DNA from 3 places in the Jeotgalibaca dankookensis genome. Region 1 is predicted to be linked to each of the others. Evidence: predicted binding sites of a transcription regulator. Region 1 holds the regulator's gene; each other region holds the start of a gene.
What was found. The regulator LexA, encoded in region 1, represses DNA repair genes until DNA is damaged. The targets are predictions, from matches to a motif close to CNAACANNTGTTNG.
Positions count from the first base shown of each region.

Region 2: BW727_RS02415 (replication-associated recombination protein A) is a predicted target of LexA. The motif match lies at 1,817-1,830, and genes of this name have one in related genera.
Region 3: BW727_RS09590 (Y-family DNA polymerase) is a predicted target of LexA. The motif match lies at 2,364-2,377, and genes of this name have one in related genera.

Region 1 covers NZ_CP019728.1:807,898-812,191, reverse strand. Annotated here, with positions in the region: gene rpsB (30S ribosomal protein S2) at 1-63, opposite strand, end outside; gene BW727_RS03935 (lysophospholipid acyltransferase family protein) at 318-941, shown strand; gene BW727_RS03930 (YneF family protein) at 986-1,225, opposite strand; gene lexA (transcriptional repressor LexA) at 1,400-2,023, shown strand; gene BW727_RS03920 (adenine phosphoribosyltransferase) at 2,059-2,571, opposite strand; gene recJ (single-stranded-DNA-specific exonuclease RecJ) at 2,599-4,294, opposite strand, start outside.
Region 2 covers NZ_CP019728.1:485,500-489,793, forward strand. Annotated here, with positions in the region: gene BW727_RS02405 (hypothetical protein) at 1-156, opposite strand, end outside; RNA gene ssrS (6S RNA) at 218-407, opposite strand; gene BW727_RS02415 (replication-associated recombination protein A) at 511-1,770, opposite strand; gene gshAB (bifunctional glutamate--cysteine ligase GshA/glutathione synthetase GshB) at 1,929-4,202, shown strand; gene BW727_RS02425 (hypothetical protein) at 4,205-4,294, shown strand, end outside.
Region 3 covers NZ_CP019728.1:1,924,845-1,929,138, reverse strand. Annotated here, with positions in the region: gene BW727_RS09600 (ROK family protein) at 1-466, shown strand, start outside; gene BW727_RS09595 (hypothetical protein) at 515-985, opposite strand; gene BW727_RS09590 (Y-family DNA polymerase) at 966-2,339, opposite strand; gene BW727_RS09585 (aldo/keto reductase) at 2,455-3,279, opposite strand; gene BW727_RS09580 (cupin domain-containing protein) at 3,431-3,853, shown strand; gene BW727_RS09575 (IS1182 family transposase) at 3,996-4,294, shown strand, end outside.

The DNA.
Region 1 (4,294 bases):
ACGTGTCTGGTGACCGAAGTGAACACCTGATTCTAGCAATTGTTTCATTGAGATAACTGCCATGCTTAATTCCTCCAATATGGTTTTTTATTTTCCTCCCCCGGCTTCATTTACTAGAATGACTTCCTAAGAAGCACCCATCCTTGTATCCGCAGAGGTGTGAAATAGAGTGCCGAAGCACCGTAATCAATTATACTACGAATTAAAAAAAAAGCAAGAATTATATTTATAAGATTAAATTTGTTTTTCTTCTTGAAATATATGTGTGCTTAACGCATACTAACTAGTAGCAATTTAATCATTGGAGGTCAGTCCATATGTTTTATAATACTGTTGTTCGTCTTGTACAATTCTTATTGTTTTTATTAACAGGTAAAACTGATATACAAAATAGAGAAAACTTACCAGTAGATCGCGCATTTATTTTAGCAGCCCCCCATCGAAGTTGGATTGATCCGCTTTATATTGCTGTAGCTGCATACCCACATACGTTTGCAACTATGGCTAAACAAGAGTTGTTTGACCGGAACAGACTTCTAAACTGGTTGATCCGAAAAATGAATGGGATTCCTGTTAACCGAGATAATCCTGGTCCTAGCGCTATTAAACAACCGGTTACTATTCTAAAAGAAAGGAAAATGAACTTTTTAATTTTTTCTACAGGAACTCGGTATGATTCCCAAGTTAAAGGTGGGACAACAGCCATTGCTCGCTTAGCAAAAGCCCCTATTATTCCTGTTGTTTACCAAGGCCCATTTACATTTAAGGAACTTTTAATGCGTAAAAAAGGCCATGTTTATTTCGGGACACCCATTGAACTTCCTCCCGGACGCTTGACTAAGGAAGAAATGGCTGGTTTTGATCAAGAACTTCAAAATAGCTTTGATAATTTAGATCACAAAATAGATCCAGACTTTTCTTTTGATTACAAGAAGAAATAAAAACACTCCAAACTGATGGAACTCGGTTTGGAGTGTTTTTTATACTATTTTTTCTTCTTAGTTGCTGCTTTAGATTGTGCTTTCATAGAAGCCATGATTTGCTTAACTTTACGCTCTGACGGTTTTTGTCCCATTTGCATCATCATACCGCGTAGCATTTCTTCTGAAATTGGTGGATTTTCTTGAAAGTAGTTCATCATATAACGACGTGATAAGAAAAACCCTCCAACTGCTCCGAGAAGGATTCCTATAATAACAATTAATATCCAAGCTCCAGTACTCATTTTATCTCCTCCTTCCGAACGTGTTCATTTAGTAATATTACAAGAAGTTACGAGAAAAAGAAATAGAAATCCGTCATTTCCTTGCTTTATTTTTAAATAGCGAACGTTTGTTTGATTTCAGCTAAACCCTGTGCTACAATTAGCACATAAAATAGTAACGGAGATGATGCAAATATGGCTGGAAATAAAGATACGCGCCAGATGCAGGTCCTACATTTCATTTATAACCAAGTCCAAGAAAAAGGATATCCACCAACCGTTCGAGAAATTGGAAACGCGGTAGACCTTTCCTCGACATCGACTGTTCACGGTCATTTGTCACGTTTAGAAAAAGCTGGATTTATTTTTAGAGATCCAACCAAACCTCGGGCTATTGAAGTAACCGAATTAGGTCTTAGCAAATTAGGAATTAAAAGTATTCACATGCCTTTATTAGGAGTAGTTACCGCCGGTGAGCCAATACTTGCTGTCGAGGAAGCGACTGACTTCTTTCCTATCCCACCCAATTTAAATAATATTTCTGAAGATTTGTTCATGTTAAAAATTAGAGGCAATAGTATGATTAAAGCCGGTATTTTAAATGATGACTCAGTTATTGTCCGAAAACAAACCTCCGCTTCAAATGGTGAAATTGTTATTGCTATAACCGATGAAGATGAAGCGACATGCAAACGTTTCTTCAAAGAAAAAGATTATTTCCGTCTTCAACCCGAAAATGACAATATGGACCCGATTATTCTTAATGATGTTCATATTTTAGGTAAGGTTGTAGGTCTTTATCGCAGTCATATTAATTAAGGTTAAAAAAGAGCTAGCTTTCGCTAGCTCTTTTTTTAGTATTCCATTAGCGTTTTAATATTATACCCTTTAATTTTATCGCGACCTTTTAAATCAAGCAATTCAATTAAAAAGGCTAACCCAACAACTTCCCCACCAAGCTTTTCAATCAATTCAACTGTCGCTAAAGTCGTTCCCCCTGTTGCTAGTAAATCATCGCATACTAGTACTTTTTCGCCAGGAAGAACGGCATCGGCATGGAGTTGCAAGGTTGCTTTACCGTACTCCAAACCATAATCAACCTCCACTGTTTCTCGCGGAAGTTTTCCTTTCTTTCGCGCCATGGCAAAGCCACACGTTAGCCCCACCGAAACAGGGCAACCAACCATAAATCCACGCGCTTCTGGTCCGACTACTTTGTCTACTCCTAAATCTTTTGCAAATTCAACGATTTGATTTATAGCATATTTATAGGCTTCTCCATCTTGCATTAAAGGTGAAATATCACGAAATATAATACCTTCTTCTGGGAAATCTTTCACATCAGTAATATAATCTTTTAAATTCATCGACAATTCCTCCTGTAAGAATCCGTTTTATTTTTTTAACCAATCTGACAATTGCGAAAAATCACTATAAATAAACATTTTTTCAGCTTCTAAATTTTTTATTCTCTCTTGGTAAACGCTTGTTTGAGTTAAATCTGCTTTTTCAGGTTTTAAAACCGGATTTAATACTCCGTCTTTTATTGTAACAAATTTTGCTTCTAAAAACACCTGAATCATAAAAATCAGCTGCCCTTTTTCGACTTGTAGATAAGCTGAGAGCGCATCTATTTTTTCTCGAATCGCCATGTCTTTACGTAAATATAAGTATTTATACACTTTCCCGAAAATATCTTTACTAGGAAGACCTTGTTCTTGAATCGATGCAACTGGGAAGGCATAGACATAATAATTTTGGAATACATGTGTTTGAAGAAAAGCATCTAAAATATCCAAATTCGTTGGACAATCAAGTAAGACTAAATTATTTAACGAAGCCGGAAATGGCGGGATATCATCATCGCTTTCTAATAAAACAGCCATTGACTGAACAGGTAGCTGCTCACTCATTTTGTCAAAAAATACTTGGTTAAAAAATAAGTAAACACTATTTTTATGTCTAATAGAATGAGGATTAAATTTTGACTGTCGTCCATCGAAGAATTGTGGACCATTTATTTTAAAATCTTTCAGTTGTAATTGCGGTTTAGATCTATCTCGCCATGTATTAATACTCAATTCGCCAAGTGCGGAGATAGGAACATTATTGGTTAAATAACTAGCGGCTTGCCCTTTATTAAAACCTATGACATCCAACGTATCTGTATCTGCTTGTAAAACAAGTTTTAAATGCTTTTGATCTGCACCAATTTGCTTTACTTGAGTCGCAGCGACCGACTCAAAACCAAACATCGGCTTTGGGTTATCCGTTCCAAAAGGTCTTAAAGTATCAATTTCCTGTAAAAAAGAAAGAGAAACTTCTTTAATCTCAAGGATTTCATCTATTCTTACTCGATTCCCTTTTTTTATCTCTTGATGGTAGCTAGCTGCATAGGTTGTAATGGTTTCGATAAAATCAGCAATGTTTTCAGTTAATAAACTAAGTCCGGCAGCCATCTTATGCCCACCAAATTTTATTAAGGTGTCTTCAGTAGCAGATAAAGCCTTAAATAAATGTAACGCTTCTATACTACGTCCCGAACCTTTCGATACACCTGTATCAGGATTTGTGTGCAATAAAATAGTCGGCCTTCCTGTTTTTTCAACAATACGGCTGGCGACAATACCTAAAACACCTTCGTGCCAATCAGCATCCTCTAAAACAATGATATCTGGTAATGTTTCAAATTCAGCTATTTTTTGCTGGGCAGAGTCAGTGATTTTATTAACGATTTCCTGCCGCTTATTATTAATGTCTTGTATTTGCTCAATTAACTTGGTTAACTCCTCTTCATCAAATGACAATAAAAGTTCTACACCAGGCCCAGCATCACCTAATCTTCCAAGTGCATTCAGGCGTGGACCAATTATAAATCCGATGGTTTCTTCGTTAATCGTGCTTATCTCAACGCCGGCTTTTTCAAATAAAAGATGCAGTCCGATTCGCTCAGTATTTTTAAGCATTTCAATCCCTTGTTTAACAATCCAACGATTTTCATCTGTTAAACTTACTAAATCAGCTACAGTCCCAATAGCCGCCATATCCATGAATTCATAAGGGATTCGTTCCATTAAAGCGGCTACTAGC
Region 2 (4,294 bases), 320 kb from region 1:
AATTGTAAAGGAAAAGTAAATTTTTCCATTAAAACGAAGGGTTTTTTCTACACTTTTTTTATCAAAGACAAGGACTATTTCACTGGATTTTGTTAATAAAAACCAAGTCAAAAGTCCAAGCAAAAGAGAGAATAGGAACATCATAGCTTGAATCATTTTATCACCTACAAAATTAAAAGCCGCTCATAAGAGCGGCTTCTAAAGTTAATACTTTATAAAAAATTCCGATGGTGCCGTTTTTGTTATTCTACTAGTTTTGAACCCGCAATATCAGCAGGTGGGCTCCACAAAATGTCATCTAGTGTCCATATGAAGTGGCATGCTATTTGAACATTTATCAAGGATCCCAAGGTAAAATTATTTGTTCGGTCAACACATTGAGAATATATCGTACACCTCAGAACTTCTTGTACTTATAGTAGCATATCGAAAAAACTTATGCAAGAATGAATACTTAAAATATTAAAAAAAGCTCTAGAAGATAAGGATGGAAGCGCCGTCTTGATGATGTCATTTCCTTTTTTTCAACTGACTGGAAAGTGCTTGTTCATACTTGCCAGTCACAGCTGGCTTATAATAAACAGCCTGTTTAATTGAATCGGGAAGGTATTGTTGGGCAACCCAGTGATCCTCATAAGCATGCGGAAACTTATAAGAAACTCCCCGACCTAAAGCTTCTGCTCCTTTATAATGAAAATCCTTTAAATGCTTGGGAACATCACCTGATTTTCCATCTCGAATATCCTGTAGTGCGCGATCAATTGCTTCTATCGACGAATTAGATTTAGGAGATAAGGCAAGATCGATAACGGCATGCGCCAAAGGAATACGTGCTTCGGGCAACCCCAGCATCTGTGCTGCTTGTACTGCAGAGACTGTTCTCTGGACAGCATTTGGATTGCCAAAGTTAATATCTTCATAAGCAATCACCATTAAGCGGCGGCAGATGACAGTTAATTCACCAGCTTCAACAAGACGGCCTAAATAATGAAGGGATGCATCGACATCACTGCCACGAATTGACTTTTGAAAAGCTGAAATAACGTCGTAATGAGCATCACCATCTTTGTCGTGAACAAGTGCTTTCCGTTGTAAGCACTCCTCAGCAACAGCTAGAGTAATTTTAATATTTCCGTTTTCATTAGGGGGGGTAGAAAGGGCAGCTAATTCTAATGCGTTGAGAGCACCTCGTAAATCTCCCATAGAGCTGCGAGAAAGATGCAATAAAGCACTTTCATCAATTACGATTGGAAGTTCTCCCAAACCGTCAGTTTTGTCCTCTAAAGCGCGATTCAGTGCTTTTTGCATATCGGTGCTGCTTAACGGTTTTACTTCAAATATTTGACAGCGACTTCGAATCGCAGGACTAATACTAATATAAGGGTTTTCTGTTGTCGCTCCGATTAGGATAACAAGGCCACTCTCTAGGTGAGGTAAGAGGAAATCTTGTTTTGGTTTATCGAGACGATGGATTTCATCCAAGAGTAAAATAACTTGACCTGAAAATTTAGCTTCTTCTACTACAATTTGTAAATCTTTTTTTGAATCTGTCGCGGCATTTAAATGTCGAAAAGCTGACTTTGTTGATCCAGAAATGGCGCTAGCAATACTTGTTTTTCCGGTACCAGGTGGTCCATATAAAATCATTGAAGATAGCATTTTCGCATCTACCATACGCCGAATAATTCGATTTTTGCCTACTAAGTGTTCTTGTCCTACAACTTGATCAATCGTTTTAGGACGCATCCGGTAGGCTAGTGGTTTCTTCATAATACCCGCTCCTTTGTCTTTGTTATTATAAGCTATTGGCTACAAAGGAACAAACATTCGATTTAATTTACATTATATAAGTAAACTTGCTTATCAAAACCCATGTGTATGGTTATAATAGAACCATTGAATATTGTTTATGAAAGTGAGCTTAAAAAATGAATATACAAGAGGTTATAAAGAAAAATAAATTAGAACCCCTATTTACGCAAGGGACATTCGGGATCGAAAAAGAGTCGCAACGAATATTAAAAGATGGCCATATTTCAAAAACAGATCATCCTTCAGAATTTGGGAATCGTAATTTTCATCCATACATACACACGGATTTTGCCGAATCACAAATGGAACTTGTTACCCCCCCATTAGAAAGTGTAGAAGAAGTTTCAAGGTGGCTAATGGCTATTCATGATGTGTCATTACAAACAATCCCTGAAGATGAGTACTTGCTACCAACGAGTTCACCGCTTTATATGCCAGCTGATGAAGATATTAAGGTTGCTAAACTTGACCGTGCCAAAGATGTCGCTTATCGGGAGTATTTAGTAGAGACATATGGAAAAAGAAAACAGATGGTGAGTGGTATTCATTATAATTTTGAATTCCATGCCGATTTTATCAAGGCGCTATATGGACAAAAAACTACTGACATCAGTTTAAAAGATTTTAAATCACGCGTTTATTTGAAATTAGCTCATAATTTTTTACGCTATCAGTGGGTGTTAACCTATTTGATGGGCGCATCTATTGAGACAAAACCCGAATATTTTCAGGAAAATCAAATACCAGAAGATATTCCTGACGGTTTGATAAGAAGTTTACGTAGTAGTAAATATGGGTATGTAAATAATGAAGATGTTTTTGTTTCTTTTGAGTCTGTCGAAGAATATGTTAAGACAATTGGACAAATGGTAACAGATAAGAAATTGATTGCGGAAAAAGAGTTTTATTCAAATGTACGTTTTCGCGGCGGAAATAGCGCACAAGAAATTTTAAAAAACGGCATTGCTTATTTAGAATTTCGTTTGTTTGATTTGAATCCCTTCGCCCCGTTTGGGATTACAACCGAGGATATGAAATTTATCCATTACTTTTTAATGTATTTGGTATGGACTGAAACAGAAGTGGGCCAAGAGGGTAGAGCAATTGGTAAAAAGATGAACCATGTAACGGCTTTTGAACATCCACATTCCGAATCCACCTACAAGGAAGAAGGCATCCAACTATTAGAAGGGATTAAACAAATGCTTGTTGAGCTAGGAATAGATACCAGTATTGTAGAAGAAAAAATAGCTGCTTTTTACAATCCAAGCTTAACAATTAGCGGACGTCTGGCTTCAATTCCTAGAGAAGAATACTACAAATGGGTATTGGATCAAGCAAAAGCTTACAAAGCTGAAGCACTAGAGAGACCGTACGCTTTGCGTGGATTTGAAGAAATGGAACTATCGACACAAATTTTACTTCATGATGCTATTCAAAAAGGTTTACACATTGAAGTATTGGACCGCCATGATCAGTTTTTATCACTGAGATATCAAGATCATTTGGAATATGTTAAAAATGGGAACATGACGTCACTCGACACTTATATTTCATCACTCGTGATGGCGAATAAGGTGGTAACTAAGAAAATTTTAGCTAAAGAAGGTTACGTTGTTCCTGCAAGTAAAGAATATACACAAGTAGAGGATGCGCTTCGCGACTACAGTCTTTTTGAAAAGAAAGGGTTCGTTGTAAAACCAAAATCGACTAATTACGGTATTGGGATTTCAATCTTTAAAGATGGAGCTAACGAAACAAATTATCGAAAAGCCATTGAAATTGCTTTCGAAGAAGATACGACCGTACTTGTAGAAGATTTTGTTCATGGTACAGAATACCGTTTCTTCGTAGCGGGTGATGAAACAAGAGCTGTTTTGTTGCGTGTAGCTGCTAACGTTGTTGGTGATGGGGAGCATACTATAAAAGAATTAGTAGCTATTAAAAATAATAATCCTCTTCGTGGTAAAAATCATCTGACTCCTTTAACGTTAATAGAACTCGGTAAAATTGAACAATTAGCTCTGGATGAACAAGGCTATACAGTAGATTCTGTACCTGAGGAAGGGACAACGGTTTATTTGCGAGAAAATTCAAATATCAGTACCGGTGGGGACTCTTTTGATTTTACAGATGATATGCATGAAAGTTATAAAAAAATTGCTGTGGGTGTCGCGAAAGCAATGGGGGCTACTTTTTCTGGTGTAGACATCATGGTGGACGATTACCGGATTCCACCAAGCGAAGAAAATCCCGGGTATGGTATTATTGAAGCAAACTTTAACCCAGCAATGATGATGCACATCTATCCTTATCAAGGCCAAGGACGTCGTTTGACTCTAGATGTTCTGGGTTTGTTATTTCCAGAAATGGAGATAAAGGGGGAGTAAGAATGAAATTAAAACAGTTTTTTCTAGTTTTTGTTTCTTTTATTGCTCTGAGCTTTGGGTATTTAGTTGGAAGGAATCAGACATTCGATCAG
Region 3 (4,294 bases), 980 kb from region 1:
AGTTATTCTAAACGGCGCGTTATGGCACGGGTCGGCCTTTTCAGCAGGTGAAATTGGCTATCTTCCTATCTCAAATGGCAAAGCATTACAAGACGAAGCTTCTGCTACTGCATTAGTGGCTGCTTACAGTGATTTAAGCGGAATTCCACGTGAAGATTTGAATGGTAAAATAATTTTTGAACATGCGAAAGCTGGAGAAGAAAAAGCAATTAAAGCAATTGATAACATGCTGACCGCTTTAAACCAAGGGCTATTAGCAGTAACCTATCTTATTTCACCGGATACCATTATTATCGGTGGTGGTGTGGCTGTACAAAAAGAATATTTAGAAGAAAAGATTGCTTCAAAGTTGAAAAAGGGATTAGTTTCAACCCGCATGTTGCCAGAAGAAATAAAATGTGCAGAACTTGGTAATTCAGCAGGTATGCTTGGAGCTGTTTATCATTTCCAGCAAAAACAACACTGATATTCTAAAACATTTAATAAAGGAGCCGGACAAAACAGTCTAGCTCCTTTATTCTATCCAACAATCATCTTGAATAAATTCATTATCTGCCTCCATTAACTTTTCGGTACGACTTATATGATTATCTACATTTTCAACTTGAGACCATTTTCCTTGCCAATCTACCTGAATAGAACGGATATCGGCTATATTAATCCAGCAATTGGTCAATTTAATTTTTCCATCTGGTAAATAACCAAGAAACAAACCTCTTACAGTATCTGTTTGTCTCCCCCACTCATCTTTTTGGTTCAGTTGGACGATGAGGGGGTATTTAGTATGATATGCGGTTATGAGAGCTTGATTTATTTCTTCAGGATTCATTTGAGGTAATTGCTTCAGGTCTTTTACAGCTTCCGCTTTATTTTCTTCAATTCCCACTACTAATTCATCCATTGCGTAAGCAGTCATCCATTTCATCATGCCACGATCATGGTAGTCATTGTAATCAGAAAAAATTTTACCGGTTCTTCTCCGCATTTTCCTCACCTTCTTCCAATCCACCCATTCCGCCTGCGTGTCCACCTACAAGCGATGTTCTCGCGATTGCTCGGCCGCCTTCTAGTAAACTATTAGCTCGAACGAGTGCTTTAAATCCATATTTTTTACGTACAAGATCCACAATCTGATCAAGCTTGGTATCTTTTTCATCTTGATTGGGATCTGCAAATAAATCTAACTGGGTTGCACGACTGTAGATAAGATTCCCACTATTGACACTAATTGTACGAATTATCTGATTCGTATATTTTTCTTCGAAAATGGTTAAGAGATGGTGACTAATTTCCTTAGAAGAGTGCGTGGGCGGTACTTTTAGTTGCTGATGACTATTCGTTTTTCCTTTTTCATCGATGTACCCTTTGCTATAACCCAGTCCTAAACTAAGCACTTGTGCTTTTGCACCTGCTTTTCGTAAACGTGTCGCTATTTGATCAGCCATTTCTCGAATGACAATTTCTAATTCCGATCGGTCACTATAGTCACGGTCTAACACCTGACTGTTACCGATTGATTTAGAGCTAGGCTTAATCGTATCTCCTAAAAAACTGCGGTCAATCCCCCAGCTATGTGCCAGAAGTTGAGCCCCTAAAATACCTAGATGTTCCTTTAATTCATAAAAATTAGCTTGTGCTAAGTCTGAAATAGAAAAAATCCCTATATTATTGAGTCTTTTAGCAGTACGCCTACCAATCCCCCAAAAATCAGTCATTTCTGGTATTTTCCAAACGGTTTCAGGAACATCTTGGTAACGCCATTGGGCAATTCGTTGAGGCGTTTTTTTTGCAGCATTATCCAAGGCTAATTTAGCTAAAAGAGGATTATCACCAATGCCAATAACGGTATAAATGCCTGTTTGCTTATAAACATCATCTTGAATCGTACGGGCCATCTCCCACGCAGTATCATGTCCAAATAGACGTAAAGAACCTGTCACATCCAAAAAACTTTCATCAACCGAGTAAACATGGTGGTTGTCTTTGTCCGCATAGGTTTGGTAAATGGCATTAATTTCTTTATTTTTCTGCATATAAAGCTGCATTTGTGGGGGTACAATTACCAAATCTTCCGGATACGGAAAGGGTAAATCGCGCGCACGACTCACATTCGAAATATGGTAGGCCTTTTTTGCTTGAGGGGAAGAAGCTAATATTAAACCACTCCCTCTTTGACTGGTGTCTTGAGAAGGATAAGACATGACGACGAGTTTGGCTTCTAAAGGATCTAACCCCCTCTCCACACATTCCACACTGGCATAAAAAGATTTACAATCAATACAGAGAACATCACGACTTGGTTCTCGGTTATAATCAAAAATCAACTCTGTCTCATACATCTGAATCACCTCATCTCTATTATAAGAACATACGTTCCCTTTTGTAAAGCGAATTCTTATTTTTTACGAAAAAAAAAAACGATTGGAGAAATTTCTCCAATCGCCAACCATCCATTTAGTTAAAAAGTTCGCCTTCCCATTCCCATTGATCGAAATAGGCCATATCTTCTTCATCGATTTTAAAATCAAAAATAGCAGCATTTTCTTTAATACGGTCTTTATGAACCGATTTAGTCAATGGTATGAAGTCCTTTTGTAAGCTATAACGTAATAAAAGTTGCGCTAGAGATTTTTGGTATTTTTCAGTCATTGAAACAACTGCTTCATCATCTAGCATTTGTGACAGGGGTGATAACGGTGACCATGCTTGGATGACCATACCCGCTTCCCGACTCATTGCTACTGTTTCTTTTTGAGCAATGCCTGGATGTAAACGAAGTTGGTTCACCATTGGCTTGATGCGGCAATTTGCCAGTAAATTTTTCAAATGTTTTGTTTTGAAGTTGCTGAGACCAATCGCTTTGATTTTACCAGCCTCATATGCCTCTTCAAGTGCACGCCACGTTTCAATATTGCTCTCTTGCCAGTCTTCCATGTGTCCTTCCACTTCTGGCCAATGAATTAAAAATAGATCCATGTAGTCGGTTCCAAGACGCTCTAACGAGTCATCAATAGCTTTTTTAGCTCTTTCATACCCATGATTAGGATTATCCAGCTTACTGGTTAAGAAAATATCTTTGCGAGGGACATGACTTAAACGTATCCCTTCTCCTACTAGTTCCTCATTTCCGTACATCTGCGCTGTATCGATGTGACGATAACCGGTCTCTAAAGCCGTTTTTACACCATCAATACATTCTTGTGGATCGGTATTTTGCCACGTTCCGTACCCTAGGACAGGAATTAACTGTCCATTTGACAATGTTTTTAATTTACTCACTTCATCACTCCTTAAATTATTGAAGATTTCTACTCTATTTTACCATAAGCTTCATTAAGATACATTCCTTATACTTGTACCCGCTTTCATTTGTGTTATACTATGAATAGATTGTAATGATTATAAACAAAAATTTAAGGAGGAGTATAAGATGGCAATTGATGAAAAAGATTATGGTAAAAAACCTCATGTAGTAAACATTGAAGATTTAACTAAGGATAACAATCATTACCGAACAACTATTTGGACGGGTGAAAAACTCCAAGTAACTGTCATGAGCATCCAACCAAATGATGATATTGGTCTAGAGGTCCATCATGGCATTGACCAATTTATTCGGATTGAGGAAGGAAAGGGCTTCTGTCAAATGGGTCCTACTGAAGACAATTTAGACTTTGAACGTCAAGTGGGAGATGATGATGCGGTTTTTGTACCAGCGGATATGTGGCATAATATTACTAATACAGGTGACAAGCCACTGAAATTATATACTATTTATGCAGGTCCAGATCATTTAAAAGGAACCGTTCACCCTACTCATCAGGATGCCAAGGACGATCCAAACGAACATTAATTTAAAAAAGAGGCTGGGACAAAACCTAGCTAAAAAGCAGCCCGGAAGTTTTTCTTCCGGGCTGCTTTGTTATTGGTATAAAAAAAGAAAGCCACCTAGTATAATGTAAATAACGACAAATACATTCAGGAGGGGCTTTCTTATGTATAAAAAATATAACACAAACCAAACCACTTTACCATTGGAATTATCCGCTTTGCTTCCCCAAGACCATCTTGTTTTTGTTATCGATGAATTTATTGAATCGTTAGATTGGTCTGCCTATCCTTTATTCGAGGCTTCCGAAGGAAGGCCTGGTTATCATCCGCGTTTGCTTATCAAGGCTTTGTTATTCGCCTACTCGGAAGGTATCTTCTCGGGACGGAAAATGGAAAAGATGATGTTGGAGAACATCGCTATGATGTGGTTGGTAAGCCAAGAAACGATTTCCTACCGTACAAT